Regions from separate parts of the Amorphus suaedae genome, predicted to be linked through region 3. Evidence: predicted binding sites of a transcription regulator. Region 3 holds the regulator's gene; each other region holds the start of a gene.
What was found. The regulator PhoB, encoded in region 3, activates phosphate uptake and scavenging genes when phosphate is short. The targets are predictions, from matches to a motif close to TGTCATNNANCTGTCAT.
Positions count from the first base shown of each region.

Region 1: phnA (phosphonoacetate hydrolase) is a predicted target of PhoB. The motif match lies at 4,772-4,788, and genes of this name have one in related genera.
Region 2: AB7M35_RS02840 (alkaline phosphatase) is a predicted target of PhoB. The motif match lies at 3,653-3,669, and genes of this name have one in related genera.
Region 4: AB7M35_RS15750 (DUF2794 domain-containing protein) is a predicted target of PhoB. The motif match lies at 2,319-2,335, and genes of this name have one in related genera.

Region 1 is NZ_JBRJIT010000001.1:2,275,761-2,283,481, reverse strand. It holds gene AB7M35_RS10245 (ABC transporter permease) at 1-510, opposite strand, end outside; gene AB7M35_RS10240 (ABC transporter substrate-binding protein) at 516-2,057, opposite strand; gene AB7M35_RS10235 (alkaline phosphatase family protein) at 2,061-3,347, opposite strand; gene phnA (phosphonoacetate hydrolase) at 3,352-4,623, opposite strand; gene AB7M35_RS10225 (LysR substrate-binding domain-containing protein) at 4,808-5,722, shown strand; gene betA (choline dehydrogenase) at 5,809-7,473, opposite strand; gene betB (betaine-aldehyde dehydrogenase) at 7,527-7,721, opposite strand, start outside.
Region 2 is NZ_JBRJIT010000001.1:631,247-638,967, forward strand. It holds gene AB7M35_RS02825 (ABC transporter permease) at 1-844, opposite strand, end outside; gene AB7M35_RS02830 (ABC transporter ATP-binding protein) at 837-1,520, opposite strand; gene AB7M35_RS02835 (hypothetical protein) at 1,522-1,947, opposite strand; gene AB7M35_RS02840 (alkaline phosphatase) at 2,067-3,569, opposite strand; gene AB7M35_RS02845 (hemerythrin domain-containing protein) at 3,849-4,412, opposite strand; gene AB7M35_RS02850 (DUF5993 family protein) at 4,532-4,684, shown strand; gene AB7M35_RS02855 (disulfide bond formation protein B) at 4,694-5,260, shown strand; gene AB7M35_RS02860 (efflux RND transporter periplasmic adaptor subunit) at 5,478-6,605, shown strand; gene AB7M35_RS02865 (efflux RND transporter permease subunit) at 6,605-7,721, shown strand, end outside.
Region 3 is NZ_JBRJIT010000003.1:196,944-204,664, reverse strand. It holds gene pstC (phosphate ABC transporter permease subunit PstC) at 1-1,210, shown strand, start outside; gene pstA (phosphate ABC transporter permease PstA) at 1,214-2,578, shown strand; gene pstB (phosphate ABC transporter ATP-binding protein PstB) at 2,638-3,462, shown strand; gene phoU (phosphate signaling complex protein PhoU) at 3,498-4,220, shown strand; gene phoB (phosphate regulon transcriptional regulator PhoB) at 4,243-4,944, shown strand; gene AB7M35_RS22355 (GcrA family cell cycle regulator) at 5,067-5,666, opposite strand; gene AB7M35_RS22350 (acetylornithine transaminase) at 6,033-7,238, shown strand; gene argF (ornithine carbamoyltransferase) at 7,235-7,721, shown strand, end outside.
Region 4 is NZ_JBRJIT010000002.1:431,634-439,354, reverse strand. It holds gene htpG (molecular chaperone HtpG) at 1-1,845, opposite strand, end outside; gene AB7M35_RS15750 (DUF2794 domain-containing protein) at 2,348-2,731, shown strand; gene AB7M35_RS15745 (M20 aminoacylase family protein) at 2,787-3,953, opposite strand; gene AB7M35_RS15740 (TIGR02444 family protein) at 4,113-4,688, opposite strand; gene AB7M35_RS15735 (VOC family protein) at 4,723-5,664, opposite strand; gene AB7M35_RS15730 (thiamine pyrophosphate-binding protein) at 5,664-7,376, opposite strand; gene AB7M35_RS15725 (MarR family winged helix-turn-helix transcriptional regulator) at 7,587-7,721, shown strand, end outside.

The DNA of each region.
Region 1 (7,721 bases), on a different contig from region 3:
CACTGGCCCGGTTCCGGCGCCGATGGCGACGATCAGCAACAGGGCCAGCAGGATGCCCGGCATGGCACGGACGATGTCGATGGCGCCGAAGACGATCGCTTCGGGAATCCGCCCGAGCGCCAGCGCGGTCAGGCCGCAGCAAGCCCCCATGACGAAGGCTACCAGCGTGCCGCCGAGACCGACGAGAAGCGTGGTGCGCCCACCCATCAGGAGCCGGGAGAAGACGTCGCGTCCGAGATGGTCGGTGCCGAGGAGATGGGTCGCGCTCGGCGCCTTGTTCAGGTTCAGGAGATCCTGGGCCAGCGGATCGTAGGGGGCGATCAGCGGCGCGAAGATGGCCGCCAGCACGATGACGAGGACGATTGCGCCGCCGATGAGCGCCCCGGGGGAAATTACCCCCGGGGTGTGTCGTCGTGCGCCCGCATCCCGCTTCCGCTCGGTCGAAGCGGGCATGGCGATGACGTCGGGCCGAAGGGATCCGAGGTCATGGTGGCCGGATGCGAGCGCCATGACCGTCAGTCCTGCCGGAGCCAGGTCTGGGCGACGCCGCCGGTCGCCCAGTTGGGCGACCAGGTGAAGCCCGGCTCGTAGCCCTGCACCGCCTCGCGCATGGCGATGGTGTTGGCGGCGTGGCCGAGCACGACCGTGTAGTAGTTGCCCATCACCCGCTCCCAGGCGGCGAGATAGAGCGCCTTGCGCTTGTTCTCGTTGGTCTCCGCCACCGCCTGCTTGATGAGTGCGTCGAGTTCGGGATCCTGGACGCCGCCCCACAGGACCGGGTTCGGGCCGTCGCTCATCAGTCGGACGAAGCGGAGGAAGATGTCGGCGCGCGGCCCCGAGGCCATGGTGTTCATGTCCCAGTCGTACTGGCTGAGACGGTTCTGAGCGCCGAGGTCATCGAGGGCGACGTGGTTCACCTTGAAGCCGAGCTGGCGCACCATCTGCACGATGACCTGCGGATAGTTCTCCTGCCAGGACACGAACTCGATGGTCACGTCTTCCGGCGTGACGCCGACCTCGGCGAGCATCGCCTTCGCCTTGTCGAGATGCGGGGCGGCGTGCTTGTCGGCGTCGTGGAGCGCCTGGTCGAAGTAGACATGGCCGGGCATGACCATCTGGTTGGTGACCACGCCGTCGTCGCCGGCCAGGAAGTTCATGAAGGCCTGCTTGTCGACCGCGTACATGATCGCCTCGCGGACGCGGGGATCGTCGAACGGCGGGCGCGGCTTGCGATTGTTGAAGGACACGAAGTACCAGGTGGAGTCCTTCAGCGTGCTCACTCGGATGTCGCCGCTCTTGGCAAGCTGGGTCGCCTCGTCGCGGGCGACGCTGGCGATGTCGAGCTCGCCGGCGCGCATTGCGCCGGACTTGTCCAGGTCCTCGCGCAGATTGGCCTCGACGGCCTCGAGATAGGGCATGCCGCCGCGCCAGTAGTCCTTGTGGGCCGGGGCGTAGAGCCGGACTTGCGGCTGCCATTCGCCGAACGAGAACGGACCGGTGCCGATCGGGGTGGTGATGGTCTCTTCCCAGCCCGGCGACTTCGGCGACAGGATCCAGAGCTCCGAGAGAAGGTTTGTCAGCGGCGCGTAAGGCTCGGTCATCCGGATGACGACCGTGCGGCCGTCAGTAGCTTCCACTCCGTCGACGAGCTTCATGGCGGAGGCGAGCCAGCCGCCCTTCACGTTGGAGCGGACGCGCTCGACATTGGCGACCACATCGTCGGCAGTTAGCGTGTCGCCGTTGTGGAATTTGACCTCCTCACGCAGCGTGAAGGTGTAGGCCATGCCGTCGTCGGAAACCTCGAAGCCTTCCGCCAGGAACGGTTCGACGCGGCCATCCGGCCCGATGGAGGTCAGCGCCTCGGCATAAAGCTGCTGCACGGCGATCGAGCCGGTGTGGCGGTGCGGATCGGAGGTGTCCAGGCCGAGCGTCGCGTAGCGCAGCACGCCGCCACGGGTGACGTCCTGTGCATGAAGCGAGATCGGAAGGGTTGCGACCAGCGCGGTGGTGGCGACGCCCAGCATCAGCTGGCGACGGGTGAGCGAAGGGGATTTCATGTTTCAGATCTCCGGCGTCTGGGAGGGGAAAGCGGCTTGCAGGGCACGCCCGTCGAGGTCCTCGGGGGGAAGGCCGAGATGGGCGAGAAAGGTGGGGGCGAGGTCGACGGCCGAGGTCGGCGCGTCGCGACGCGCGCCGGGCGTGAATCCGCGGCCGGACAGCATGAGGACGGGGGACTGTTCGCGGATTGCGAGACCGCCATGCTGGCCGCAGCCGGTGCGGTCGGTCTTGCCCGGCCCGGGCATGACCGCAGCGCTCACGCCCGGCACGCCGAATGCGTTTGCGGCGTCGCTCGCCGCCATGGACAGCGCGATCGTGGGGCCGGCCTCGGGGTCCTGACCGACGTCGGCAAGTGCCGCGCCCCGGATCACAGCGCCAGCCCACGGCTGTGCGTCGAGGTGCGCGGCGATCGCGTCGCTCCGTCGCGCATGGTCGGGGTGCACGTAGATAAGGGCAGCGGTCCCGTTGGGCGCCACCACGACGTCGTCGGATGCGAACGAGGCCTTGAGCTTGGCGTCGACGAGGGATCCGGCGACGTCGATGGTCTCGGTGACCGTCTGGTGGCCGTGGTCGGAGCCCACCGACAGCAGGATGTTCTCACCGGCGGCGATGCGGGCGTCGACCGCGTCGATGACGGTGCCGGCAAGCGCGTCGACCTCGCGGATGAGTTCCAGATGCTCCGGCGAGCCGAGTGGCAGCGCATGCTGCGAGGTGTCGGGCTCGGAGAGCCAGAGGAGCGCGAACGCCGCGCCACCGGCCACCGCCTCGTCGAGGAAGCGGCGGGTCATTTCCCGGTCGCCGTCGATGCCGAGCGTGATCGACAGCGCATCCTGCTCCGGCACCGGGATGCGGCCGGGCCCGAAGGATCCGGCGCGGTGATAGACGTGGCCGTGCCCGTCGGGGTCGTGGGCGTAGGCTGCCCCCGGCGAGACATTGTTGAAGATGATCGCACCGCCATGGGGCGCCACACGTTCGGCCAGTGTCGGCATGGCGAGCGAACAGCCGGTCACGCTGCGCTTGTGCTGCAGGAACTCCGGCTTGCCGGCGTCGTGCAGGACGAGCCGACCGTTTTCCATCAGAGCCATCGCGTTGCCCTGCAGCCCGTTGCGGGCCGGATGGCAGCCGGTGGCGAAGGCCGCCGACACGACACGGGTGGCCGACGGGAACACCGACCGGTGGGCATCGAAAGCGGTTGCCCGTGCCGCGAACCGGCAGAGGTTGGGCGTGATCTCCGGGCGCACGAAGTCGCGCCTGAGGCCGTCCAGCATGATCGCGATGACGCGGGCCATGGCCTCAATCCGTCCCGTTGATGGCGAAGTCGAAGATATCGAAGTTGCGCAGGGCCCCCTGGGCGCGGGAGCGGTAGGCGGCGTTGAGCGGGCGCGACAGGATGAACGGCACCCGCTGCTCGGAAAGGCCGCCATGGGATCGCAGCCTTGTACCGGCGAGCTGTGACAGATCGTGGTCGGCCGCCCGGGCGCCGAGCGCCACGCCAGTTGCGCCGATGACGACGATGTCGGCCTCGCGGTCCGCCGGCAGCTCGAAGCGCGCACAGGCCTCGTCTCTGGCAAGCGCCAGGTCGACACCCTCTATGGCCGCGATGTGTGCCAGCACCGCCTCGGCATCGAGGCCGGCGTCGAGGAGGTGCACCCGGACGAACCCGCCGAGCGCGCCGTGGTGGCGGACAAAAGGATCGGTGATCGGGCAGATGACGCGGGTGCGGCCTTCGCCGAAGCGCGCGTCCAGCGCGTCGCCGAGATAGACGACGTTGGGGCTGCCGTCGGCGGTCGCCATGTCCGTCATGCCATGGTCGGCGACGATCCCGACGGTTGCGCCGAGTTCCGCCAGCCGGCCGAGCCGCGCGTCGACCTCGGCCATGAAGGCGTTGGCATCCGGGGTGCCGGGGGCGTGGCTGTGCTGGACGAGGTCGGAAAGCGACAGGTAGAGGAGGTCGGGCGATCGCTCTTCGAGAAGCCGGACGCCGGCGTCCAGTACGAAGAGGGAGAGGTCCGGCTGGTACTGGCCTGGGGTCGGGCGGCCGACCAGACGGGTCGCATCCTCGATGCCGTTGCGTTCCAGCGTCGCCAGATGCGCCTTCTCGGCGGAAAACGCGATCCCGTCCATGTCCTTCGCCAGGGCCTTGAGGAGCTTGTCCTTGGCGGTGACAGCCGCGACCTCGGCCCCGGCAAGCGAGAAGCCGGAGAGGATCGTCGGCGCCACCATGCCGGCGTCGTCCAGCATCATCACCTCGTTGCCGGACGCGACATCGAGGAAGTAATTGCCGGAGATGCCGTGGACGCTCGGCGGGGCGCCGCAGACGATCGACACGTTGTTCGGATTGGTGAAGGTCGGCATCGCCGCGAGCGCCTCGCCGGCGAAGCCGTCGTGCACCATGCGGTCCATGTTCGGCACGACGCCGTCGCGGCGGGCAGCCTCGACGTAGTCCGGATCACATCCGTCGTAACAGATCACGACCACCGGCCGCTGCGGCCAGCGGTAGCTGCGGCCGTTGACATCGACCGTCCGGTCGTCGGTGGCCATCGGCCGGAGATGTGCGACGGACATCCTTGCTCCCTGTTATCAAAGCGCCATGGGCGTGCTGTATGATAATAAAATCATGCGTTTAGGGCGTGTATTCAATGTAGTTCCATTATGTTTATCCGAGGATTTCGATCAAACGAAATAAAGTCGGACATATGTGAGGGGTACTCACATGACAAAACGACGACTACCGCCAATGAAATCTATGATGGCGCTGGAAAGTGTTGTCAGGATCGGGAGCGTTTCGGGCGCGGCGGATGATCTATCCGTGACTCACGGGGCGGTGAGTAAGCAGATCACGCTTCTGGAAGAGTGGATGGGGCGCCCGCTCTTTGCGGAAAAGCGTCGCGGCATGATCCCCAATGCCACTGGCGAACGGCTGGCCGCAGCGATGGCGGAGGCGTGCCGGATCCTCGCCACCGCCCTTGATGAGATCGCGGCGGAGGACGGTGCGGCCGAGCTGAACGTGGTTGCTCCTGCGACCTTCGCCATGCGCTGGCTGATTCCGCGGCTGCCGTCGTTCCAGGCGGCGGGGCAGGGCGTGCGCGTGCGCGTGCGGCCGACCCACACGACGGAAAACTGGGACGCGCTCGATTGCGACGTCATGATCCGTCGGGGACGGGCCCTGTCGCCGCGGTTCGGGCCGCGCCCGATCTTTGTTGAGGAACTGGGGCTGGTGATGGCGCCGGGGCTGGCGGGTGCGTCAACGCCGGGCGCGCTGCCGCTGGTGTCGGCCGAGACGCGCGCCGGCGAACTGGACCGCTGGTTCGCCCATGCGACGGGCACGCGCGCGGCGCCCGAGGCGATCGCCTTCCCGCACTTCTACATCGCGCTGGAGGCGGCTCTGTCCGGCATCGGCGCGCTGGTCGCACCGCTGTTTCTGGTGGAGGAACTGCTGCGTGCCGGCCAACTGGTGGAGCCGTGGCCGAACCGGCGGGTCGCCGGCGCGACGTATAGCGTCGGGATCAATCCCGAAGGAGGCAACCTCACCGCCGCCCGGCAGGTCGCCGACTGGCTCTGCAAGTCCGCCGGCGACTGCGCCGGCCCGAGGGCAGCCGGCCACGGCGACCTGAACAGCGTGCCGGCAGGCCTTGGCGCGGCGACGCACGCGCCGCCGCGCTAGAGCCTTTTCCGATCAGGTGGAAATGCCTTTTTGAGCAGGAAATAGCCGCAGAATCATGGAGTTACTGGCTCCCATGTCCGCTTCTGCTACCGGTCCGACGTCTCCCAGCGCGGGTTGATCCACGGCTCGGCGTTGTCGGCGGCGAGCGGCGCCTTGCCGAGGATCATGTCCGAGGCCTTCTCACCGACCATGATCGACGGGCCGTTGAGGTTGCCGTTGGTGATGCGCGGGAAGATGGAGGAATCGACCACCCGCAGCGCCTCGACGCCGATCACCCGGCATTCCGGGTCGACGACGGCCATCGGGTCGCTCGCCTTCCCCATCCTGGCGGTGCCGCACGGATGGTAGGCGCTCTCCGCGTGCTCGCAGATGAACGCGTCGATCTCCTCGTCGGTCTGGCAGTCCGCGCCCGGCTGGATCTCCTTGCCGCGATAGGGCTCGAAGGCGGGCTGGGAGAAGATCTCGCGGGTCAGCCGGATGCAGTGGCGGAAATCGATCCAGTCCTGCTCGGTGGACATGTAGTTGAAGAAGATGCGCGGCGCGTCCGCCGGATCGGCGCTCTTCAGCGTGACCTCGCCGCGCGACGGCGAGCGCATCGGCCCGACATGGGCCTGATAGCCGTGCCCTTCGGCGGCCGCCTTGCCGTCGTAGCGCACCGCGATCGGCAAGAAATGGTACTGGATGTCGGGATACTCGACGCCGGGCTTCGACCGCAGGAAGGCGGCGCTCTCGAATTGGTTGGAGGCACCGAGGCCGGTCTTGAAGAACAGCCATTCGGCCCCGGCGAGTGCCTTCCCGAACAGATTCCAGTGCTTGTACAGGGTGATCGGCTGGGTGCAGGCCTGCTGGACGTAGACCTCCAGGTGATCCTGCAGGTTCTTGCCGACGCCGGCCCGGTCGGCGACCACGTCGATGCCGTGCTCGGCAAGGTGGGCGGCCGGACCTATGCCCGACAGCATCAGCAGCTTCGGCGTGTTGATGGATGAGGCGGCGAGAATCACCTCGCGCCGCGCCCTGACGATCTCGACCTTGCCGCCGCGCTCGATCTCGACGCCGACGGCGCGGCCGTTCTCGATGACGACCCGGCGTGCCAGGCAGCGGACCATGTCGAGGTTGGAGCGCTTCAGCGCGGGCTTCAGGTAGGCGTTTGCGGTCGACCAGCGGCGGCCCTTCCAGACCGTCTGCTCCATCGGACCGAAGCCTTCCTGCTTCTCTCCGTTGTAGTCGGGGGTGAGTTCGAAACCGGCCTGCTCGCCGGCCTTCACGAAGGCGTGGAACAGCGGGTTCTTCCGGGAACCACGGGTGACATGCATCGGCCCAGACCGGCCGCGCCAGTCGGGATCGCCGCCGTGGCCGCCGTCGTGCCAGTGCTCCATGCGCTTGTAGTAGGGAAGCACGTCGGCATAGGACCAGCCGGTGGCGCCGCTCTCCGCCCAGTGGTCGAAGTCGCGGGCGTGGCCGCGCACGTAGACCATGCCGTTGATCGACGACGAACCGCCGACCACCTTGCCGCGCGGCGTGACCAGCCGGCGCCCGCCGAGCCCGGGCTCCGGCTCCGAGGCGAAGCCCCAGTCGTAACGGTTCATGTTCATGGGGTAGGAAAGCGCCGCCGGCATCTGGATGAACGGGCCGGCATCGGTGCCGCCGTATTCCAGCACGAGCACGCTGTGCTTGCCGTCCTCCGACAGGCGTGCGGCCAGGGCCGAACCGGCCGAGCCGGACCCGACGATCACAAAATCCGCTTCGCTCATATCATTCTCTACGGAAAGCCGGACGGATCGCCCGGCACCGCCTCCTTATCGTTTCAGTAGGGGCTCTCGACGGGACCGAGGCCCACGTGAATGGTCTTGAGCTGCGAGTAGAATTCCATCGCGGCGCGGCCGTTTTCGCGGCCGAGACCGGACTTCTTGACGCCGCCGAAGGGCGCCTCGACCGGGGTCAGGTTGTAGGTGTTGATCCAGCAGATGCCGGCATCGAGCGCCCCGGCGACCCGGTGGCC
Region 2 (7,721 bases), on a different contig from region 3:
GCGCGTAGTTCGCCCAGAGCTCGTCGGCGCGCACCAGCACGGCGGGGGTGCCGGGGAACTCCTCCGGATCGAACGGCGGACCGATCTGGTCGCTGCGTTCCCGCGCATGGCCGAGCGGCAGGCCGTGCACGTCCCAGACCGCCTCGACGGGCACCAGGATGGCGCGGTCCCACGGGCTGCCGGACGGCTGCATGCGGCCAACGACGGTGTAGGCGTAGCCGGCGTGGGAGCCGTGCTCGGCCGCCGCGCCGACGCCGTGCGCCGCCTCGAAGGTGGCGCCGATCTCCAGCGGCACGCGCGATCCGATCACCGCCTCCTGGCGGGCCGCGAACAGCCGCCCGCCGGCGAGATCGCCGGACAGATGGGTGACGAAATCGGCCGTGGTGCCGATCACCGGCGAGCTCTCGAAGCTGTCGCCGTAGGCGATCGGTGCTGCCAGGCTCACGTGCTCGTGGGTGGCGATCTCGTCGTAGATGGCGCCGGAGAGCAGCGGCACGTCGCTCGGCTGCAGGTAGACGGCGGCGAACAGCATGGTCAGTTCGCTGCCGGGCGCCGCGACGATCAGATCGAACTTCTCCGCCGCCCGCGCCGTGCCCTGGCGCAGGCCGCGCTCCTGGGCGATCAGCCCGACGCCGATGCCGATCGACACGGCGATCAGCGCCACGAACAGGAGATTGGTCCAGCGGAAGCGCCAGAGCAGCGCCCGGACCAGCGCGAACGGCCGGTAGCCGGCGACGACGCCCACTCCGACGAGAAGCGCCGGCAGCAGCAGCGCGACGAGCAGGAGCGCGTCCTGGAGGTCGGCAGGCAGGCCCGCCCACAGGTCTAGGAGCGCGTCAGGCATCGTTCGCGCCTTCCAGCAGCCGCCCGTCGACCACGTCGACGACCCGGTCCATGCGGGCGTGCAGCGCCGGGTCGTGGCTGACGGCGATCAGCGTCTTGCCGCCGTCGCGCGCCAGCCGCACCAGATCGTCGATGAGGGCGTCGGCGGAGGCGCGGTCGAGGCTCGCGGTCGGCTCGTCGGCCAGGATGATAGACGGGTCGGTGGCAAGCGCCCGGGCGACGGCCACCCGCTGGCGTTCGCCGCCGGAGAAGCTCGACACGTCGCGCCTACCCCGCGCGCCGATCCCCAGCCGCTCCAGCACCGCGCCGGCGCGGGCGTCGATGTCGGCCCGCCGGCCGCGCGGCGCGTAGGCGCCGGCGAGCGCCGCGTTGGCGCGCGGCGTCAGTTCCTCAAACAGCAGATAGTCCTGGAACACCATGCCGATGGCGTCGCGCCGGAAGGCCGAGCGCCCGCCATCCGACAGCGCGGCGATGTCGGTCTCGCCCCAGCGGATCGCGCCGGCCGCCGCCGGCATCAGCCCTGCCAGCGCATTGAGCAGCGTCGACTTGCCGGCGCCGGATGGTCCGCGGACGCTCACCGCCTCGCCCGCGGCGACCCGCAGCTGGTCGACCGACAGGATGGCGCGGCCGCCCTCGCCGGTGACCCTCAGCCCGTCGATGGCGAGCGGTAACCCCACCTCACACCCGCTCGAAGGTGGCGTCGAGGATGCGCACGCGGCTCACGAAGCCCGTCTCCGGATCCTCGTAGGTGCCGAGTTCCAGCCGCCCGCGGGCGACGATCTCGACGTTGAACGGGATCACGTCGACCACGCGCTTGGCGTAGACGGCGAGGATGTCGTCGGGCCACTGGGCCTCGGATTCGCAAAACGGGCAGACCGCCATCGGCCGCGCCGTGAGCACGAAGAAGGTCGAGTCCGCCTTCAGCGGCGGCGCCATGAAGCCGCGGAAGGTGACGCGGTCGCCGTTCAGCGCCTCGGCGGCGCTGGAGAACACGAACCCCTTGTCGTAGAGCGCACGGATGCGCAGCGGCTCGTCGGCGGCGCGGGCGATCCGCGGCAGCGCGAGCGTGCCCGCAAGTCCAGCGAGAAAGTGTCTCCGGTTCATCGGTCCCGCCTCATCTGAAAGTCACCCAGCCCATAGCCGATCCACATGACAGAACGGAGAAAGGCCCGCCGAGGCGGGCCTTTCCGATCCGTCGCAGCCGCTCGAAAGCGGCGTCGGCCTTACTGGGCCGCGCCACCGTTGGCGGCGTAGTTCATCACGTGGAAGATGTAGTTCTGCTCGATCATGCCGTCGAACAGGTGCGCCCACGGGCCCTTGGCGAACACCGCGACGTCCTCGCCCGAATGGGTCTCCGACGACATCGGGATCAGCGCCTGCTGGATGTAGTCCTTGTCCAGCGCTGCGTCCTGGGTGAGCTCCGGACGCGAGCCGGTGTAGTCGTTGCCTTCCTGCTTCAGCACCGAACCGACGCCGTTCAGGTAGCCCACCACCGTGTAGGGCTTGCCGTCGGCGGCCAGCTCCGGCTCGCCGGTGTTCTTGATGCCTTCGCGGGCGACGCCCATGCACAGGCCGTTGATGGCGGAGCCGCGGCCGCAGTAGCCGTTGAACGCGATGGCGTGCTCGTGGTCGGCGGTGACGATGAGGAGCGTGTCCTCGTCGTTGGTCATCTCGTCGGCGGCGGCGACGGCCTTGGCGAACTCGACGCCGTCGGTGAGCGCGCGGAAGACGTTGCCGTCATGGTTGGCGTGGTCGACGCGGCCGGATTCGATTTCCAGGTAGTAGCCGCCCTCGTTCTTGGACAGGTACTCGATCGCCGCCTTGGTCATGTCGGTCAGCGACGGCTCGTCGGCGTCGGTCCGGTCGACCTCGTACTTCATGTGGCTGCTCTCGAGCAGCGCCAGAACCGGCGTCTTGCCGTCGAGGTCGAGGCCGTTCACCGTCTCGGTGTTCCAGGCGTACTGGATGCCGGCGTCCTTGGCGGCCTGGACGAGGTTCTTGCCGTCCTTGCGCTTGCCGCCCTTGCCCTCGTCGTCCTTCACGTCGCCCGGCAGGAAGTAGGCGCGGCCGCCGCCCATGGCGAAGTCCACGGTGCCGTTCTGCATCGCCTGGAGCAGCTGCGTGGCGATGTCCGCGCAGTCGCCGTCCGCCTCGCCTTCCCAGTCGCGGTTCGCCGTCTTGGCGTACACCGCCGCCGGGGTGGCATGGGTGATGCGCGCGGTCGACACCACGCCCACGGCCTTGCCTTCGCTGCTGGCGATCTCGGAGAACGTCGTCAGGCCGTTGCCCTTCTCCGAGGCGCAGTCCTCGTGGATGGCGTTCTCGTTCAGGTTGATGGTGTTGAAGCGCTGCTTCACGCCGGTGTTCATGGAGCCCGCGGTCGGGGCGGAATCGGGCGTCTGGGCGTTGATGTTGTAGGTCTTCACCAGCGCGACGTTCGGGAAGGCTTCGTAGGGAAGCACGTTCTCCTCGCCGAGCATGCCCTTCTGCTGGCCGTCATAGAGGCGCACGGCGTAGTTGGTGCCGATGCCGTTGCCGTCGGCGATGAACAGGATGACGTTCTTGGCCTTGCCGGTGTTGACCTGGCGGGAGGCCATCTCCTCGATGCGGGACTGCGCATCGGTGTACCACTGGCTGTCCTTCTGGACGATGGACGGCTCCTGCGCGAAGGCTGCGGTCGACACAAGGCCGAGCGCGACGGTCGAAAGAAGGACGTGACGGTGCATGGGAGGCTCCTGGGCTTCGAGTCACTGACTGGACTACTCGGCCGGCAGGTACACGCTGTTCGTGACAGTCGCGCGCAGGTTCGATGACAGTGAAATGACGAATACTTCAGCGCCAAGTCTTCGGCACCGTACGCACCCGGAAAAGCCGAGACGAACCCGCCCGAACACCAGTTCGGCGAAGATGTAATATTATAACGTTCAGTCGATCTCGACGGAACAACTCCCCGGTCGCGACCCGCCTGCCCGGCCCCGAACCGATGACCGCTCCGCCGGCGTGCGTCAGCCGAGCGATCCTTCGCCGTACTCGAGCAGCACCGGGATGACGATCTCCTCCTCGTCGGTCAGGTGGCGGTCGAGGAAACCGTTCAGCCGGCCGAGCGTCGCCAGGAGACGGCCGTCCTCCCCGCCGGTGGCGGCGCCGGCCTGCAGCGCCTGAAGGAGCGCGTTCGCCTCCTGGGTGAAGGTCGTCAGATGCCCGTCGAGGGCGACATGGTCGCGGTCCAGCAGTTCGAAGCCCGGGGCGAGCCGCGGCTCCTTCGCCGCCAGCAGCGGGAAATAGTGGGCGTCCTCGACGTGATGGTGCTCGTGAAGCTGGTTCACCAGGAAGCCGCCGAATCGCGACAGCCGCTTGCCGTAGTCCTCGGCCGCCATGTCGGCGTCGACGAGCGCCTGTCCGTCCTCGACGAGCTGGGTCAGGAGCTGCCGGAACATCAGGTGCCGCTCCAGCCAGAACTGGGTGAGCCCGCCCATCGGCGTGCCGTTCGCCCAGCCATCCCGGGGATATTTCTCCAGCAGCACCCGCAATGCATCCGGCAGGCCCGAGCGGGCTTCGAGGTCGTCCATTTCCATGTGAAGTCCTTTGGTTGCGGCTGCCTGGAAGCGGTGCTTAGGTCATCACGCACGAACGGTGCGATGGGTTCCAGGCTGGACCCAATATAGGACGGGGGGAGGAATATCCCATGATGGCGCTGCCCTTTTTCGGGATTCTGCTGGCCTGCATCCTGGCGTGGATGAACGCCCGCCTGCCGGCGGTGTGGACGGTGATCGCGACCATCGTGCTGACGCTGGTCCTGTTCCGCTTCCACGCGACCGACGCCCTCAACATCGATCTGTAGGGCGGCACCATGCTCGGATCCCTCGCCCGTCCCCTGAACGCCCTCGGGCTCATCGCCATTTCCGTCGTGCTGCTGGTGGCCTTCGTCGGGCAGCTCGTCTACGGCGAGCTGCCCTGCCCGCTCTGCCTTCTCCAGCGGGTCGGCTTCGTCATCGTCGGCGCCGGCCTGGCGCTCAACGTGCTGTGCGCGCCGCGTCCGTCCCACTACGGCCTGATGCTGCTGGGCGCCGCCGTCGGCGCGGCGGTCGCGCTTCGCCAGATCGCCCTGCACGTCGTGCCGGGCACCGGCGCCTACGGCGACCCGTTCCTCGGCCTGCACTACTACACTTGGGCGTTCGTCCTGTTCGCGGTGGTGGTGGCCGGCTCGGGTATCATGCTGCTGCTGGAAAGCCAGTTCAGCGACAGCCGGCACGGTCGCGGCGGCCGCGGCGCGCTCGGCGGTTTCGCCGTCGGTCTGTTCGCCCTGATGGTGCTCGCCAACGGCGTCTCGACGGTGCTGGAGTGCGGCGGTGGCCTCTGCCCCGACAACCCGACCACCTATCAGCTGCTCGACCAGTTCCGCTCGACGGCGCGCTGACGCGTTTCCGAGGACGGCGGAGCCCGCTTCATCGCGGCAGGTGGAGCGGACCGCAGCCCGGACAGCCGGCTTCAAAAGTGAGTGCGCACAATAAATGGTCTGAGGAGTGCGCCCGCACGTATGGTATTTGTTCGAGATCTACCGTGCATGACGTGTTCGCCCCGCGCCTGGTGTCACAGCGGAACGAGGATGTCTGTAGTGCGACTGGCGGAGGCGGATGGGACTTTTTCGGCAACTTCTTATCGTGATCGGTCTCGCCGGCCTCGGCTACGGCGGATACATCCTTTACCAGACCTATCTTGAACCGCCGGCAGAGACGGCCGATGCCGGTTCCCAGCGCGGGTCGCAGCCGGTGTCGGTGGAGGTCGAGCGGGCAAAGCTCGTCACCCTCGACCGCAACGTGGAAGCCGTGGGCACCACCCGCGCCCTCCAGTCCGTCGACATCGTGCCGTCCGCCGAGGGCCGCATCACCGAAATCGACATCACCCCCGGCAAGGAGATCAAGGCGGGGGCGGTGATCGCCCGCCTCGACGACGAGATGGAGATCGCGACCCTCGAGGAGGTGAAGTCCGCCGTCGAGGAGAAGCAGCGCGCGCTGGAGCGCGCCCAGACCCTCATCCGCTCCAACACCATCAGCCAGGCGAGCCTGGAGCAGCTGCGCTCGGGCAACGCGGTGGCGCAGGCGGCGCTTGCCCGCGCCGAGCGCCGCTTCGCCGACCGCACCATCCGTGCCCCGTTCGACGGCGTGCTCGGCATCACCTCGATCGATCTCGGCGCCCGCGTCGACACCGACACCGTGCTGACCACGCTCGACGACCTGAGCGAGGTCGAGATCGAATTCCGCCTGCCCGAGACCGTCTATGGCCAGATCACCGCCGGCCAGGCGATCGAGGCGACCAGCGCCGCCTTCCCTGACCGCCGCTTCACCGGCCAGGTGGAGGCGATCGACAGCCGCATCGACCAGACCTCGCGCTCGTTCCGGGTGCGGGCCCGCCTGCCGAACCAGGACCGCACCCTGCCGGTCGGCATGTTCATGCGCCTCGACCTCAACCTCTCGTCGCGCCAGGCCGTCGTCGTGCCGGAGGAAGCGCTGCTGGTGCAGGGGCCGACGACCTACCTGTTCGTCGTCGAGGGCGACACGGCGCGCCAGCGCAAGGTGGAAACCGGCCAGCGCCGCAAGGGAATGGTCGAGATCACCGAGGGCGTCGCAGAGGGCGACGTGATCGCCACGCGCGGCATCCAGTCGCTGCGCGACGGCCGCAAGGTGAACGTGCTGAACGGGGCCGACGAACCGGCCGGCCGGCCCAGCGCCGCGGACATGCGCACGGAGGGGCATCGGGGCTGATGTCGCTCTCCGATCTGTCGATCCGCCGTCCGGTCCTTGCCGCGGTCGCGAGCCTCCTGATCATCGTGTTCGGCATCGGTGCGCTGACCCGCATCCCGATCCGCGAGCTGCCCAACATCGACACCGCCGTGGTCACGGTCTCGACGAACTACACCGGCGCCTCCCCGGAGATCATCGACACCGACATCACCGAGATCGTCGAGGGCTCCGTCGCCGGCATCGCCGGGGTGAAGACGATCTCGTCGCAGAGCCGGCGCGGCCGGAGCCGCGTCACCGTCGAATTCAACGTCGACCGGGAAATCGACGAGGCGGCGAACGACGTGCGCGACGCCGTCGCGCGGGTGCGCTCCGACCTGCCGCTCGATGCCGACGAACCGCAGATCGTCAAGAACGACTCCGACAGCGACCCGGTGATGCGGCTGGCGGTTACCAGCGACCGGATGAGTGCTGCGGAAATCACCGATTACGTCGACCGCTACGTGATCGACCGGCTGGCCACCGTGAACGGCGTGGCGAGCGTCGACATCTACGGCGCGCGCCCGTTCGCGGTCCGGGTCTGGCTCGACCGGCGCGCGCTGGCGGCCCGCAACCTCACCGTCGCCGACGTCGAGGCGGGCCTCAAGAAGGCCAACGTCGAGCTGCCGGCGGGCGAAATCGAGACGGAGGCGCGCCAGTTCACTGTCCGCCTCGACAGCCGCATCCCGTCGGTCGAGGCCTTCCGCGACGTGGTCATCGACCGCGTCGCCGGCTATCCGATCCGCCTCTCCGACGTGGCCCAGGTCGTCGGCGGCGTCGAGGACGAAAGCACGATCGTCCGCAACAACGGCCAGGTGGCCGTCGGCCTTGCCGTCATCCGCCAGAGCCAGTCCAACACCATCGCCATCTCCAACGCGGTGCGCGCCGAGATCGCCTCGCTGTCGCGCACGCTGCCCGAGGGCATGGCCATCGAGGTGTCGTCCGACGACGCCATCTTCGTCGCCGCCTCGATCAAGGAGGTGGTCACCGCGCTCGGCATCTCGCTGGTGCTGGTGGTGCTGGTGATCCTCGTCTTCCTCCTGTCCTGGCGCGCCACGCTGGTGCCGGCCATCACCATCCCGATCGCGCTCATCGGCACCT
Region 3 (7,721 bases):
CAGCATCGTCTACATCGTCTGGCTCTTCGTCGAGCCGGTGATCGCCACCAGCATCATCTCCTCCTTCATGCCCCCGGACGTGGCCGCCGACGGCGGCGAGGCGATCCGGTCGACCCAGCGCATTCACGCGCTGGTCAGCGGCTACGGCGTCGCCGGCGACGTCCACCCCTACGAGCAGGCCGCCGCCGAGCAGCTCAACACCTTCCACGACATCGCCCGCCTCGCGCTGGTCGCCATCGTCGCCGCGGCCGGCGTGGCCGGGGCGCTGTTTGCCCGCAGCCGCATCTCGCCGACCATGCGGGCGCGCAACGAGGTTGAGGGCTTCGTCAAGTTCGTCCTCATCGTCTGCTCGATCATCGCGATCCTCACCACCGTGGGCATCGTGCTGTCGATGCTCGGCGAGGCGCTGCGCTTCTTCACCTACGTCAGCCCGATCGACTTCTTCTTCGGCACCACCTGGAACCCGCGCTTCTCGTCGGTGGGCTCGGCCAACCAGGGCGAGTTCGGCCTGCTGCCGCTGCTCTGGGGCACGCTGATGATCACGCTGATCGCCATGCTGGTCGCGGTGCCGGTCGGGCTGATGTCGGCGGTCTATCTCTCCGAGTACGCCGGGCCGAAGCTGCGCTTCGTGGCGAAGCCGCTCCTGGAGGTGCTGGCCGGCATCCCGACCATCGTCTACGGCTTCTTCGCGCTGGTCACCGTCGGCCCGTTCTTCAGCGAGGTCGGCGCGCTGTTCGGCCTGCACGTCCAGGCGACGAGCGCCTTCACCGCCGGCGTCGTCATGGGGGTGATGATCATCCCCTTCGTCTCCTCGCTCTCCGACGACATCATCTCGCAGGTGCCGAAGGCGATGCACGACGGCTCGCTCGGCCTCGGGGCGACGAAGTCGGAGACGATCCGCAAGGTGATCCTGCCGGCCGCGCTGCCGGGCATCGTCGGCGCCTTCCTGCTGGCCGTCAGCCGCGCCGTCGGCGAGACGATGATCGTGGTGCTCGCCGCCGGCAACAGCCCGGTGCTCACGGCCAACCCGTTCGAGGCGGTCTCCACGGTGACGGTGACCATCGTCAACCAGCTCACCGGCGACGTCGACTTCGCCAGCCCGCAGTCCCTGGTCGCCTTCGCGCTCGGTCTGACCCTGTTCGTCATCACGCTGGGGCTGAACGTCGTCGCGCTTCACATCGTCCGCCGCTATCGCGAACAATACGAGTGATCCATGTCCTCGATCGACACCGCCTCCTCCGCCAGGTCCCATGAGGCGATCGGCAAGATCGTCGCCAGGTCGCTTGGCCGCCGCAAGCGCGCGGAAGTCCGTTTCCGGGCGATCGGCCTGACGGCGCTGCTCCTGGGCATCGCGTTCGTCGGCATCCTGTTCGGCAGCATCCTCTACAAGGGGCTGCCGGCCTTCTGGCAGGCGACCGTCCATCTCGAGGTCTACTTCGATCCCGAGATCATCAAGGTGCCGGAGAAGCCGGTGCAGACGGCCGACCAGTCGCCGGCCGAGTTCATCGAAGAGCTGCAGTCCTGGCAGCGCAAGCTCGCCTTCGTGAACTGGAACAAGATCGTCCAGAACGCGTTCGCCGAGCTCATCCCGGCCGCCGCCGAGGATCCGCGCAGCGCGCTCGGCATGGTCGCCTCCGGCGAGCGGGTGCGGCTGCGCGACCTGGTGATGAACGACCCGTCGCTGATCGGCCAGCGTCGCGAGGTCTCGCTGACGGCCAGCGCCAACGTCGACGTCTGGCTGAAGGGCAACATCGACCGCGACCTGCCGCAGTCGTCCCAGCAGCTGAGCGCCAACCAGCAGCAGTGGGCCGACGCGCTCTACGACCGCGGCGTCATCACCATGGACTTCGCGACGGGGCTGTTCACCAACACCGACTCGCGCTCGTCGCCGGCCACCGCCGGTCTCGCCGGCGCCTTCGTCGGCTCGTTCATGATGATGCTGATCGTCATGTTCCTGGCGGTCCCGGTGGGCGTCTGCGCCGCCGTCTACCTGGAAGAGTTCGCGCCGACCAACCGGCTGACCGACCTCGTCGAGGTGAACATCAACAACCTCGCGGCGGTGCCGTCCATCGTGTTCGGCCTGCTCGGCGCGTCGATCTTCATCAACTACCTGGGGCTGCCGTTGTCGGCGCCGCTGGTCGGCGGCCTCGTGCTGTCGCTGATGTCACTGCCCACCGTGATCATCGCCGCCCGCGCCTCGCTGCGCGCGGTGCCGCCGTCGATCCGCCAGGCGGCGCTGGGGGTCGGGGCCTCGCCGATGCAGGCGATGTTCCACCACACGCTGCCGGTGGCGGTGCCGGGCATGCTCACCGGCGCGATCATCTCGATCGCCCAGGCACTCGGCGAGACCGCGCCGCTGCTGCTGATCGGCATGAACGCCTTCGTGGCCTCGGTGCCGTCGACGCCGCTGGATCAGTCGAGCGCGTTGCCGGTGCAGATCTATCTGTGGCAAGGCAACGAGATGCGGAACTTCTTCGAATCCCGCACTTCTGCCGCGATCATCGTGCTTCTTGCGCTGATGATCTGCCTGAACGCCATCGCGATCTTTCTGCGGCACAGGTTCGAGCGTCGCTGGTAATCCGAGGGGCCGACGTCCACCGACGGACACCTGCCTCTTTCCGGAAAGGGAGACTACCCATGACCGCAGCTGCTGCCCAGGCGGCCCCCACCTACGAGACGGTGCGCACGCCCGATCCGGCGCCGCGCCCGGTGAAGATCGACGCGGATGCCGTGAGCGTCTTCTACGGCGCCAAGCAGGCCCTGTTCGACGTCTCCATCGACATCCCGGAGCGCGCCGTGACCGCCTTCATCGGTCCGTCGGGCTGCGGCAAGTCGACGTTCCTGCGCTGCTTCAACCGGATGAACGACACCATCGACAGCTGCCGCGTGAAGGGCAGCCTGGTGATGGACGGCGACGACCTCAACGATCACTCGCTCGACGTGGTGCTGCTGCGCGCCAAGGTCGGCATGGTGTTCCAGAAGCCGAACCCGTTCCCCAAGTCGATCTGGGAAAACATCGCCTACGGCCCGAAGATCCACGGGCTGGCGCGCTCCAAGGCGGAGCTCGACGAGGTGGTCGAGCAGAGCCTGCAGCGGGCGGGACTGTGGAACGAGGTGAAGGACCGGCTGCAGGAGCCCGGCACCGGCCTGTCCGGCGGCCAGCAGCAGCGCCTGTGCATCGCCCGCGCCGTCGCGGTGAACCCGGAAGTCATCCTGATGGACGAGCCGTGCTCGGCCCTCGACCCGATCGCCACCGCCAAGGTGGAGGAGCTGATCGACGAGTTGCGCGAGAACTACACGATCGTCATCGTGACCCATTCGATGCAGCAGGCCGCCCGCGTGTCCCAGCGCACCGCCTTCTTCCATCTCGGCCTGCTGGTCGAGGAAGGGCCGACGAACCTCGTGTTCACCAGCCCCAAGGAAAAGCGGACCCAGGACTACATCACGGGCCGGTTCGGCTGACCGCACGGACCTGACCAACCAAAGAAGAAAACCGCATGCCAAGCGAACACATCACCGGAGCCTACGACGAGGAGCTGCGCGACCTCGTGGGGCGCATCGCCGAGATGGGCGGCCTCTCCGAACGGCTCGTGTCCGAGGCGGTGACCGCGCTGGCGAAGATCGACATCGCGCGGGCCCAGGGGGTCATCCTCCAGGACCACCGGCTCGACGAGATGCAGCGGCAGATCGAGGAGCGCGCGATCAGCGTCATCGCGCGGCGCCAGCCGGTGGCCAAGGACCTGCGCGAGATCATCGCGGCGCTCAGGGTGTCGAGCGACCTGGAACGGGTCGGCGACCTCGCCAAGAACATCGCCAAGCGGGTGATCGCGCTGCAGGGCCAGTTCCACACCAAGCGGCTGATCTTCGGGGTGGAGCACATCTCCGAGATCACCCTGGAGCAGCTGAAGGCGGTGATCGACGCCTACACCGGCCAGGACCTGGAAGCCGCCCACGCGGTGCGCAACCGGGACGACGAAATCGACTCCATGTACACCTCGCTGTTCCGCGAACTCCTCACCTACATGATGGAGGATCCGCGCAACATCACCTTCTGCACCCACCTTCTGTTCTGCGCGAAGAACATCGAGCGGATCGGCGATCACGCGACCAACATCGCCGAGAACATCCACTTCATGATCACCGGGCAGCAGCTGCAGGAAGACCGGCCAAAGCATGATGAATCAAGCTATATCCCGGTCAATTACAGCGCAGACGATTGAACACGAACGGGGGCGCGCGCTGATGCCGAAGGTCTTGATTGTCGAGGACGAGGAATCGCTGACGCTGCTGCTGCGCTACAACCTGGAGGCGGAAGGCTACACCGTCGACGCGTGCGCGCGCGGCGACGAGGCCGAGATCCGGTTGCGCGAGAGCGTTCCGGACCTGCTCATCCTGGACTGGATGCTGCCGGGCCTGTCGGGCATCGAGCTGTGCCGGCGGCTGCGCAACCGGGCGCAGACCGAGAAGCTGCCGGTGATCATGCTGACGGCGCGCGGCGAGGAGACGGAACGCATCCGCGGCCTGTCGACCGGCGCCGACGACTACATGGTCAAGCCGTTCTCGGTGCCGGAGCTGATGGCGCGGATCCGGGCGATCCTGCGGCGGACCAAGCCGGAGGTCGTCTCCGGCATGCTGACGGCCGGCGACATCGAGCTCGACCGCACCACCCATCGGGTGCGCCGGTCCGGCCGGGAGATCCACCTCGGCCCGACCGAGTTCCGGCTGCTGGAATTCCTGATGCAGTCGCCGGGCCGGGTGTTCTCCCGCGAGCAGCTGCTCGACGGCGTCTGGGGCCACGACGTCTACGTCGACGAGCGCACGGTGGACGTGCACGTCGGCCGGCTGCGCAAGGCGATCAACCGCGGCAAGGCGCTCGACCCGATCCGCACGGTGCGCGGCGCCGGCTACGCCTTCAACGACCAGTTCGCCGTCCTGGAGAAATAGCCGGCTCGGCGGCCTGCCTGACCGGAGGCCGGTGCGTGAAACGAAAAATCCCGGCGCGGGGCGCCGGGATCCGGGAGGGTTCGAAGGGGCGGGTCGGCCGGGCCGACCGGGGCAGGCCGCGATCAGCGGCTGCCGCTGCCGCCGCCCGAGCGCGACTTCCGGCGATCCGGCGCCGGCTGGTAGGCGATCCGCGAATGGGCATTGCAGTAGGGCTGGCCGGGGGTGGACTCGCGGCCGCAGAAGGCGAAGTCGTCGCTGCCCGGGTCGCCCATCGGCCAGCGGCAGGTGTGCTCGTTGAGCTCCATCAGCGTCTTCCGGTCGCCGAACGGCACCACCTCGGCCGACATCGCGGCGGTCGGCGCGAGCTGGGTTTCCATCTCGGCCTGCGCGACGATCTTCAGCGCGGTGTTGCCGACGAGACGGGTCTGGCGGGAGATCGCCGCGCCGCCACCGCCGCCGCTGACCGTGGCGCCGCCACCGCCACCGCCGCCGACGCGGCCGCTGGTGGGCTTGGAGGCCGGACGCGGCTTGCGCGGACGCGAGGCGCCCGGCGCCTTGGCGCGACCGGACAGCCCGAGCCGATGAATCTTGCCGATCACCGCGTTGCGGGTGATGCCGCCGAGCTGCCCGGCGATCTGACTCGCGCTCAACCCCTCGGCCCAAAGCTTCTCGAGGAGCGATACGCGTTCTTCAGTCCAGGACATCGGTGTGTCGTCGGCCATCTCGGGACCTCCGTCTGTGGCTCGCAGAATCCTTCGGCCTCGCGGACAACGCCGCGTGTATGCGCCGATGCGGTTCAGGGTGGGGCCGTGCACGATATGTCGTGCCTTAACGATTTGGATACTACAACATCACGCGAATCGATGACAAGATTCACCTGATCCAGGCGGCGCGCGGCGCGTCGGTTTTCCCCAGCGGAATTCCCGGTGCCGCAAGGTCGCAGCAAGCCTGCCGGAAAGCCGCCGGACATTGACAGCGGGCGGCGTTCCTCGAATATAGAAAGCTTTCCATCGTGCCGCCTCTTGGCGGCACGATTTGTTTTTCGGGTGCCAACAATCCGGCCCCGGCTCCTAAACTTGAGAGAACCAATGACAACGTCGGCCCTTTACAAGACCTATGCGCGCGCTGATCTCTCGTTCGAGAGCGGCGAGGGTGCCTGGCTTAACGGGTCCGACGGCCGACGATATCTCGATTTCGGCTCGGGCATCGCCGTGACCGCGCTCGGTCACGCCCATCCCCACCTGGTCGAGACCCTGACCAACATGGCCGGCAAGGTCTGGCACACCTCCAACGTGTTCCGCATTCCCGAGCAGGAGCGGTTCGCCGAGCGGCTGTGCGCGGCGACCTTCGCCGACCGGGTGTTCGTGACCAACTCCGGCACGGAGGCGACCGAGGCGGCCATCAAGACGGCGCGGCGCTACCACTACGCCAACGGCGCGCCGAACCGCTACCGCATCGTCACCTTCGAGGGCGCCTTCCACGGGCGCACGCTGGCCGCCATCGCGGCCGGCGGCTCGGCGAAGTACCTGGAGGGCTTCGGCCCGCCGCTGGAGGGCTTCGACCAGGTGCCGTTCGGCGACTTCGAGGCGGTGAAGGCGGCCATCGGCCCCGACACGGCGGCGGTGATGATCGAGCCGGTGCAGGGCGAGGGCGGCATCCGCCCGTTCGCCAACGAGTTCATGCGCAAGCTGCGCGAGCTCTGCGACGAGACCGGGACGCTGCTCGTCCTCGACGAGGTGCAGACCGGCGTCGGCCGCACCGGCAAGCTGTTCGCCTACGAATGGTCGGGGATCACCCCGGACGTGATGGCGATCGCCAAGGGCATCGGCGGCGGCTTCCCGCTGGGCGCGTGCCTGGCGACGGCGGAAGTGGGCGACGCCATGGTGGCGGGTACCCACGGCTCGACCTATGGCGGCAACGCGCTCGCCTGCGCGGTCGGCAACGCGGTGCTCGACGTGGTGCTGGCGCCGGGCTTCCTGGAGCGGGTGTCCGAGCAGGGCCTGATCCTGAAGCAGAAGCTTGCGGCGGTGGTCGACGGCCATCCGCGCGTCTTCGAGGGCGTGCGCGGCGAGGGCCTGATGCTGGGCCTGAAATGCCGGGTGCCGTCTCCGGACGTGGTGGCGGCGGCGCGCAAGGCGGGGCTTCTCACCATCGGGGCGGGCGACAACGTCGTCCGACTGCTGCCGCCGCTGGTGGTCACCGCGGCGGAGATCGACGAAGCCATCAACCGTCTCGACGACGCCGCCACGGCGCTCGAGGCGAGCGAACTGACGAAGGCCGGGGGAACGGCATGACGACGAACGGCAACACACGGCACTTTCTCGATCTCGACGTCCTGTCGAAGGAGGTGCTCCGGGGCATCATCGACAACAGCCGCGCCATGAAGGGCACCCGCGACGGCGCTCGCCGCGGCCACGGGCCGCTGGCCGGCCGCGTCCTGGCGATGGTGTTCGAGCGTCCGTCGACCCGCACCCGCGTCTCGTTCGACGTGGCGATGCGCGAGCTCGGCGGCGAGACGATCATGCTGACCGGTGCGGAAATGCAGCTCGGCCGCGGCGAGACGATCGCCGACACGGCGCGCGTGCTGTCGCGCTACGTCGACGCGGTGATGATCCGCATCCTCGACCACGACGCGCTCATCGAGTTCGCCGAGTTCGCCACCGTGCCGATCATCAACGGGCTCACCAAGGTCTCGCACCCGTGCCAGATCATGGCCGACGTGCTGACCTTCGAGGAGCACCTGGGGCCGATCGCCGGCAAGAGCGTCGCCTGGACGG
Region 4 (7,721 bases), on a different contig from region 3:
CGCCTCGCCGTCGAGGATCTCCGCGCTGGCGAGAAGCATGAACGCCGCCTCTTCCAGACGGGTGGCGTTCGCGCCCGAGCTCGCCTGCTCCGACAGCGCCTTGACCAGCGCGTGGCGCGGGTTGAGTTCGAGCACCGGCGGCATGCGCCCGCCAGCCCCGCCGCGCTGGCGCGCCATCAGCCGTTCGAACTGCCGGTCCGGGCCGACTTCCGGCGCCACCAGGCACGCCGGGCTCGTCGCCAGACGATCGGACGTGCGCACGTCGCTCACCCGGTCCCCGAGCGCCTTCTTGAAGAGCGTCGACAGGGTGGCGAGGTCGCCGGCCCGCGCCGCCGCATCCTCGTCATCCTTGGTCTCGTCCTCGCCGGCGAGCGGGATCGCGTCGAGATCGGCCTTGCCCTGGGTGACCGACTGGAACGGCTTGCCGTCGAAGCCGACCGCCGCCTGGACCCAGAACGAATCCACCGGATCGGTCAGGAGCAGGACCTCGATGCCGCGCGCCCGGAAGCCTTCCAGATGCGGGGCGTCGGCGAGAGCGGACGGATTTTCGCCGATCGCGTAGTAGATCGCCGTCTGGTTTTCCTTCATGGCGCCGACGTAGTCGCTGAGCGAACGCCATCCTTCGGGATCGGTGGTGGTGTGGAACCGGGAGAGCTTGAAGAGCGCGTCGCGCCGCTCGGGGTCCTCGTAGATTCCCTCCTTGAGCACCGCCCCGAAGGTCGACCAGAATTTCGCATAGGCCTCAGCGTCGCCGCCCGCCGCCTTCTCCAGCTCGGAGAGTACGCGGTTGGTCACCGCCTTGCGGATCGCCGCCAGCAGCGGGTTCGTCTGCAGCATCTCGCGCGACAGGTTGAGCGGGAGATCCTGGCTGTCGATCACGCCGCGGACGAAGCGCAGCCACGACGGCAGCACGTCGGCATCGTCGGTGATGAACACCCGGCGCACGTAGAGCCGCACCCGCCCGCGCCGGTCCGGATCGAAGAGATCGAACGGCTGCGTCTCCGGCACGAAGAGGAGCACGGTGTACTCCTGGCGGCCTTCGGCCCGGTAGTGGATCGTGAAGGCAGGCGCGTCCCAGTTGCCGGACGCGAAGTGGTAGAATTCCTTGTACTCCTCGGCCGAGATCTCGCTCTTGGGCTTCACCCAGAGCGCGGTGCCGTCGACCACCTCCTTCTCGTCGGCCGCCGGATCCGCCTTCACGAACACCGGGACGGGCACGTGGGCGGAGTAGTGCCGGATGGTCCGCTCGACCGTGGCCGCCTCGGCGAATTCCTTGGAGTCGTCGTTGAGGATCATGGTGATGCGCGTGCCGCGCGCCGGCGCGTCGTCCCCGGCCAGCTCGACGGTGAACGAGCCCGATCCGTCGGAGCGCCAGGTCCAGGCCTCCCCGGCGCCAACGGCGCGGCTGGTGACGACCACCTCGCTCGCCACCATGAAGGCCGAATAGAAGCCGACGCCGAACTGGCCGATCAGGCCCGAGCCGTCGCCGCTGCCGGCGGCCGCCTCGAGAAATGCGCGGGTGCCGGAGCGCGCGATGGTGCCGAGATTCTCCACCAGCTCGTCGCGCGTCATGCCGATGCCGTTGTCGGAGATGACGAGGCGCCCCGCCTCCTTGTCGGTCTCGACGAGCACCTTCAGCGTGGCGTCGCCCCCGAGCAGGTCGGCATCGGTGAGCGAGCGGTAGCGCAGCTTTTCGCAGGCATCGGCGGCGTTCGAGATCAGTTCCCGAAGGAAGACGTCCTTCTTGGAATAGACCGAGTGCACCATCATGTGCAGAAGCCGCGAAACGTCTGCTTCGAATGCGCGGGTTTCGGATGCGGGCGACGTGTCCTGTTCGCCGGTCATGGCCGTTTTCACCGTCTCTTGTTGCGTCGATTTCCGGATGCCGCGACCGGCCTGTGCCGGCGGGCAGCCTGCGCTCTCTTGCCGAACCGCCGGACAGTTCGCAAGGGCTGGCAGGCCCGGACACTTAGCTGGGTTTGGGGGGCGCAAAGAAAAAGGGCCGACCTTTCGGTCGACCCTAATGCGTTAGCTCGGAGGTAGGCGATCCGGCCGCGTCGTCAGCTTCGGGGGGCTGGGGGGCTGACGATTACCAAAGCCGAGCGCGGCCGGATCAACCGGATAACGCCAAAGTACGATGCAGGTTCCCGATGGCGTTGAAAGGGCTGAAATTTGTCTGAACGGCGGTCATTCGACGCCCGCCGTGTGCCCGGCCCGCGCCGAATTTCCAGCGCCGGAAAAAATGGCCTGGGCAGCGCGCCGACCGCTCCGCGACGCGGCGAAACCGCCCCTTGATGCCCGGCGCCTTTGCACCGATCATGTCAGGTGCATGACGGCAGGAGGCATGATGAGCGAGACGGAAGAAAGTCGATCCCCGGCCAGCGTGATCCAGTTCGGCGGCTCCAGGCCGTCCAACCCCGCCCTGCGGCTCACAACCTTCCACCGCACCGAGCTGAGCCTCATTCTCCGGTTCTATGGCCGCAAGGTCGCCGAAGGGGAGTGGCGCGACTACGCCATCGACCACCATCGCGACCAGGCCACCTTCTCGATCTTCCGGCGCACCGCCGAGGTTCCGCTTTACAGGGTGACCAAGACGCCGGCGCTTGCCCGCAAGCAGGGCGCCTACGCCGTGGTCAATGCCGGCGGCGCCGTTCTCAAGCGCGGCCACGACCTGGAGAAGGTTCTCCGGGTGTTCGAGAAGAAACGCGACCTGCGCCTCGTCGGGTCCTGAACCGGCACCGCGCCGGTGCCCGCGCGGCAAAAGCCGCCGCGCGCGGTCGCGGCGATCAGGCCGCCATCGCGGTTTCGACGAGACGGACCCAGTAGGAGCATCCGTAGGGGATCGCCTCGTCGTTGAAGTCGTAGTCCGGGTTGTGGAGCTTGGCGCTGTCGCCGTTGCCCATGAAGATGAACGCGCCCGGCCGCTCCTCCAGCATGAACGAGAAATCCTCCGCGCCCATCATCGGGACGGCGTTGGTGTCGACCCGGTCCGCCCCGGCGATGTCGGCCGCGATGCGGCTCGCGAACTCGGCCTCGGCGGCATCGTTCACCACCACCGGATAGTTGCGCTCGTAGGTGAGCGTCGCCTTCGCCCCGAAGGCGGCGGCGGTTGCCTCGACCAGCTCGCTCAGCCGCCCCTCGACGAAATCCCGGACCTGCGGGTTGAGGGTGCGCACCGTGCCGGCGAGATGCGCCGTGGCGGGGATGACGTTGTCCGTGTCGCCGGCGTGAAACTGGGTGATGGACACGACGACCGCTTCGAGCGGATCGACGGAGCGCGCGGCGATCGACTGGACGGCGGTCACGATGTGCGCGCCGACGAGCACCGGATCCACGGTGGTGTGGGGCCACGCCGCGTGTCCGCCGCGCCCTTCGACGGTGATGTCGATGAGGTCGGCCGACGCCATGAACGCGCCCGGCCGGATCGCGAACTCGCCCACCGGCAGGCCGGGATAGTTGTGCATGCCGTAGACCTGCTGGATGCCGAAGCGGTCCATCATGCCGTCGTCGATCATCGCCTTGCCGCCGGCACCGCCCTCTTCGGCCGGCTGGAAGATCACCACCACCGTGCCGTCGAAATTGCGGGTCTCGGCCAGATAGTGGGCCGCGCCCAGGAGCATCGCCGTGTGGCCGTCGTGGCCGCACGCATGCATCTTGCCGGGCACCGTCGAGGCGTAGGGCTTGCTGGTGGTCTCGTGGATGGGCAGCGCGTCCATGTCGGCGCGCAGGCCGATGACGCGGCCGGCGGTGTCGGTCCGTCCCCGGATGACGCCGACCACTCCGGTCTGGCCGATCCCCGTTGCGACCTCGTCGACCCCGAACTGCGTCAGCAGCTCCGCCACCCGCGCCGCGGTACGGTGCACGTCGTAAAGGATCTCGGGGTGCTGATGGAAATCGCGGCGCCAGCCCGTGATGTCGGGCAGGAGGTCGGCGAAGCGATTGACGATCGGCATGGACGCTCTCCGCTGAGGCAGGTCGTTCGGGCGCCGTCAGGGGCCGCCCGGTTGCGGTGCAACACTACCATGGAGCATCCGGCGGCGGTCAATCGGGCTCGGTCGTGGCGGGCTGCTTTCCCCCGGATCACCCGGCTCCCCGCGCACCCCTCGGCGGGATCAACCCGGGGACCGCTCCAGGATCTCGGTCACGACGGTGCGGGCCACCGGATCGGGGAGCCGCGCCCCCAGCACGGTCGCGAGCGCCGGCGCGTCTGACCGCTCCAGCCGCAGGCCGGCCGCCCCGCAATAGGCCAGAATGTTGGCCACCACGGCTTCCGCCGGCCCTGCCGTGCGGGGTGCCGCCGGCAGGGCGTCGGCCGCCGCCGCGATGATGATCTGCTCACCGTGCTCGCAGGCGATTTCAGCGGCCAGCACCTCGCGCCGCAGCGCGGCCGTGGTGTCGTCGGGCAGGTGCGGCGAACCGGCCTTGAGCCGCCGGCGGGCCGCCCGCATCGGCTCGATCACCGTCCGCTGCCAGTCGCCCGCCGCCGCCACGATCGCGCCGAACCCCTCCCCGTCATAGGCGATCTCCCGCTCGACCGCGGACCACAGGCAGAAGAGCAGCAGATTGACGTCGATCCCGCGCCGGTCCTGCAGCTCCAGGCAGGCCGGCGCGACGCCCTCGGCCCCGTAGACGGAGAGCGAGAACGTCCAGAAGGGATGCTCCGGAAACGGGATCGCGGAAGAGCTCACGAGCGCGCGCTCCCGGCAAAGGTGGCGCGCGTCCTCATGCGCCGCGCAGCCATGGCGGGTCGGCCTCGGCCGTCAGGAAATGGATGACGCCGACACCGAGCGCCTCGGGCATGGCGACCGTCACCCGTCCGGGCGCCGTGTCCAGCGGCACGATCCCGGCCCGGTCGAGGCAGGCCTGCAACGGCGCCAGATCGGCGACGCCGACGCCGTAGGCGACCATTGCCGGCGGCGCGGGGCAGTCTCCGGGCGCGGCCATCGACGCGTGAGCGACCGAGCACAGCGTGATCCGTCCCCGCTCCAGCCGGAAGGTGCGGCCGCACGCCACCGGCGTCGACGGGCGCGCCAGGAAGCGCTCCCACCGTTCGGTGGCCTGTTCCAGGTCGGCCACCACCAGGATCTGGTCGGTGAGGCTTTCCGCGCCGTTCGGATGGTCCAGCATCTGCGGCTGCCACATGGCCTGCTCGGTGCGGTGGGTAAGGAACTGGATCCGCCCCTCCTCCATCTCTCCGGCCACCACCCGCGCGACGGAGAAGGCCAGCTCCACCTCGGCGCCGCTGCCGTCCTCCACCTTGCGGCGCAGATCGACCATCGGCTGCACCGCGAAGCCCGCCTCGGCAAGCCGGGCCCGTTCGGCCGCCGCGTCGGCCGTGCCGAAGGCGATCAGGTGAACGCCGCGATAGCGCGCCACCGCCCGGTCGAACTCCCGCGCCAGCGGCGTGTCGGCGGTCTTGGCGAGAACCTCCAGGTAGCCCTGGCGGAACATCACGCAGCGGTTGCCGGTCCCGGTGAGCCGGGCAGGCCCGCCATCGGGGTCGGGGTTGGTCTGCACGGTCCAGGGCGTGGGCGCGAAGCCGAGCGACACCAGGGCTTCCGCCGCCGCGTCATGGTCCGCCACGAAATGCCCGATGTGATCGAGAAAGACCGCGCCCGGATCGTTGGGCAACTGCTGCTCTGCGCCGATATCCGGACGTGCCATCACGCCACCCATTCGCTCACCGGGGCGGCCGCTTCCTGCAGCGGCTGGCAGATGACGTCGACCAGCGTCGGCCCGTCGTGGGCGATCGCCGCCTTCAGCGTCGCGTCGAGGTCGGCGGGATCGGTGACGCGGAACGTCTTCAGGCCGAAGCCGGCGGCCACCGCCGCATGGTCGGTGCGGGAGAAATCGACCGAGAAGTAGCGCTCGTTGAAGCCGGTCTTCTGGCCGGCCTTGATCCAGCCGAAGACGGAGTTGGAGATGGTGATGAAGGTGATCGGCAGGTTGAGGCGCACCGCCGTTTCCAGTTCGCCGCAGCCCATGGCGAACGATCCGTCGCCGCTGACCGCAATCGTCTTGACGCCGGGCCGCCCGATCGCGGCGCCCATCGATGCCGCGAGCGCATAGCCAAGCGCGCCGTGGGCCCGGTTGGAGATGAAGGTGCGCCCGGTCTGCCGGATGTCATAATAGGCCGAGAAGTACGGGCAGGGCGTACCCGGATCGGCCACGATGATCGTGTCCGGATCAGTGTTGGCATAGAGGCTGGCGATCAGCCGCTCCGGCCGGATCGGGCTCTCGTCGCTGCGGGCGAGCTGCATGAACCGCTCGGCCTTGCGCGCCCGGGCGTCGGCAAGCCGGGCCCGCACCGCACGGGCGCGTTCCGGGTCGGCGGCGCGCTCCGGAAGCGCGTTCAGCATCGCCTCGAGCGCAAGCTTCGCGTCGCCGACCAGCACGGCTTCGGTCGGGTAGTTGGCGCCGATGGCGGCCGCGTCGGCATCAATATGGACGATCTTCGTGCCCACCGGCGGGAAGCGCCACCGCTCGGTGGTGACCGAGCCTGCCCGGCAGGAGACGAACACGACCAGGTCGGCCGCCTCGACGCACGCGCGGGTCTCCGGAGTGCCGCCGTTGGAGCCGACGACGCCGACTGCCAGCGGGTGGTCGTCGGCGATGGAGCCCTGGCCGGAAATCGTGGTGGCCACCGGCGCGTCGAACGCCTCGGCGAGCGCCGCGAGGGCGGCCTCGGCGCCGGAGATGACGACCCCGCCGCCGCAGATGAACACCGGCCGCTTGGCCTCGCTGATCAGGCGAACGGCGGTCTCCACCTCTTCGGGATCGGGACCGGACCGCGTCGCCGGGAAATGGCCGTAGCGCGGATCGGCCCAGACGTCGGCTTCGTTCACCGGGTCCTTCTGCACGTCGAACGGCAGCCCCAGATGGGCGGAGCCGCACCGGCCGGAGGTTGCCTCGCGGAACGCCCTGCGGACCACCCGCGGCAGCATCTCCGCGGTGTCGATCACTTCATTGTAAGTCGTGACGGGGTTGAAGAGCAGCCGCTGATCGAGTTCGGTCAGGGTGTAGCGGCCGCGACCGGCGACGCCGATGTCGGTGGTGATGGCCAGAATGGGGATCGACGATTCGCCAGCCTCCACGAGCGCCGGCAGGATGTAGGTCGCGCCGCCGCCGCTCGGGCCCTCGCAGACGCCGATGCGGCCGGTGACGCGGGCATAGGCATCGGCCATGTAGCCGGCGGAGCGCTCGTCGCGGGTCAGTACGTGGCGGATCGACCCGCCGATCCTGTGGAGCGCGTCGTAGAACGGAAGGCTGGTGTCCCCGCACAATCCGAAGACGGTGTCGACGTCGTGAGCTTCGAGAAGCCGCACCATGGCTTCCGCCCCGGTCAGCCGGTTTCCGTTCGTCGCACCATCTGTCATCGCGTCGCTCGCCTCGTGATTTGCCTGGCTGCAGGGTGGAACAGGGTCAGGTCCAGCGCGACCCCTTTATGGCTTGCACCCGGAGCCTGCCAAAAAATATTGCATGCCATATCTTGACGCATCCGACACTTCGTAATCAATATGGCATGCGATATAAATTGGCTGGTGCCCATCCGGCACCGCCAGATGGCAGGAACGAGACGGCACCCCGTGACGACAGACACGACCCAGGTCGCTGCGCCGGACACGATCGGCTACCGCATCAACCTGTTGGCGCGGCTGATGGCACAGGCTCTGAAGACTCACACCGTGGCCGAGGGCGTTCTTCCCGGCCAATACCCGCTG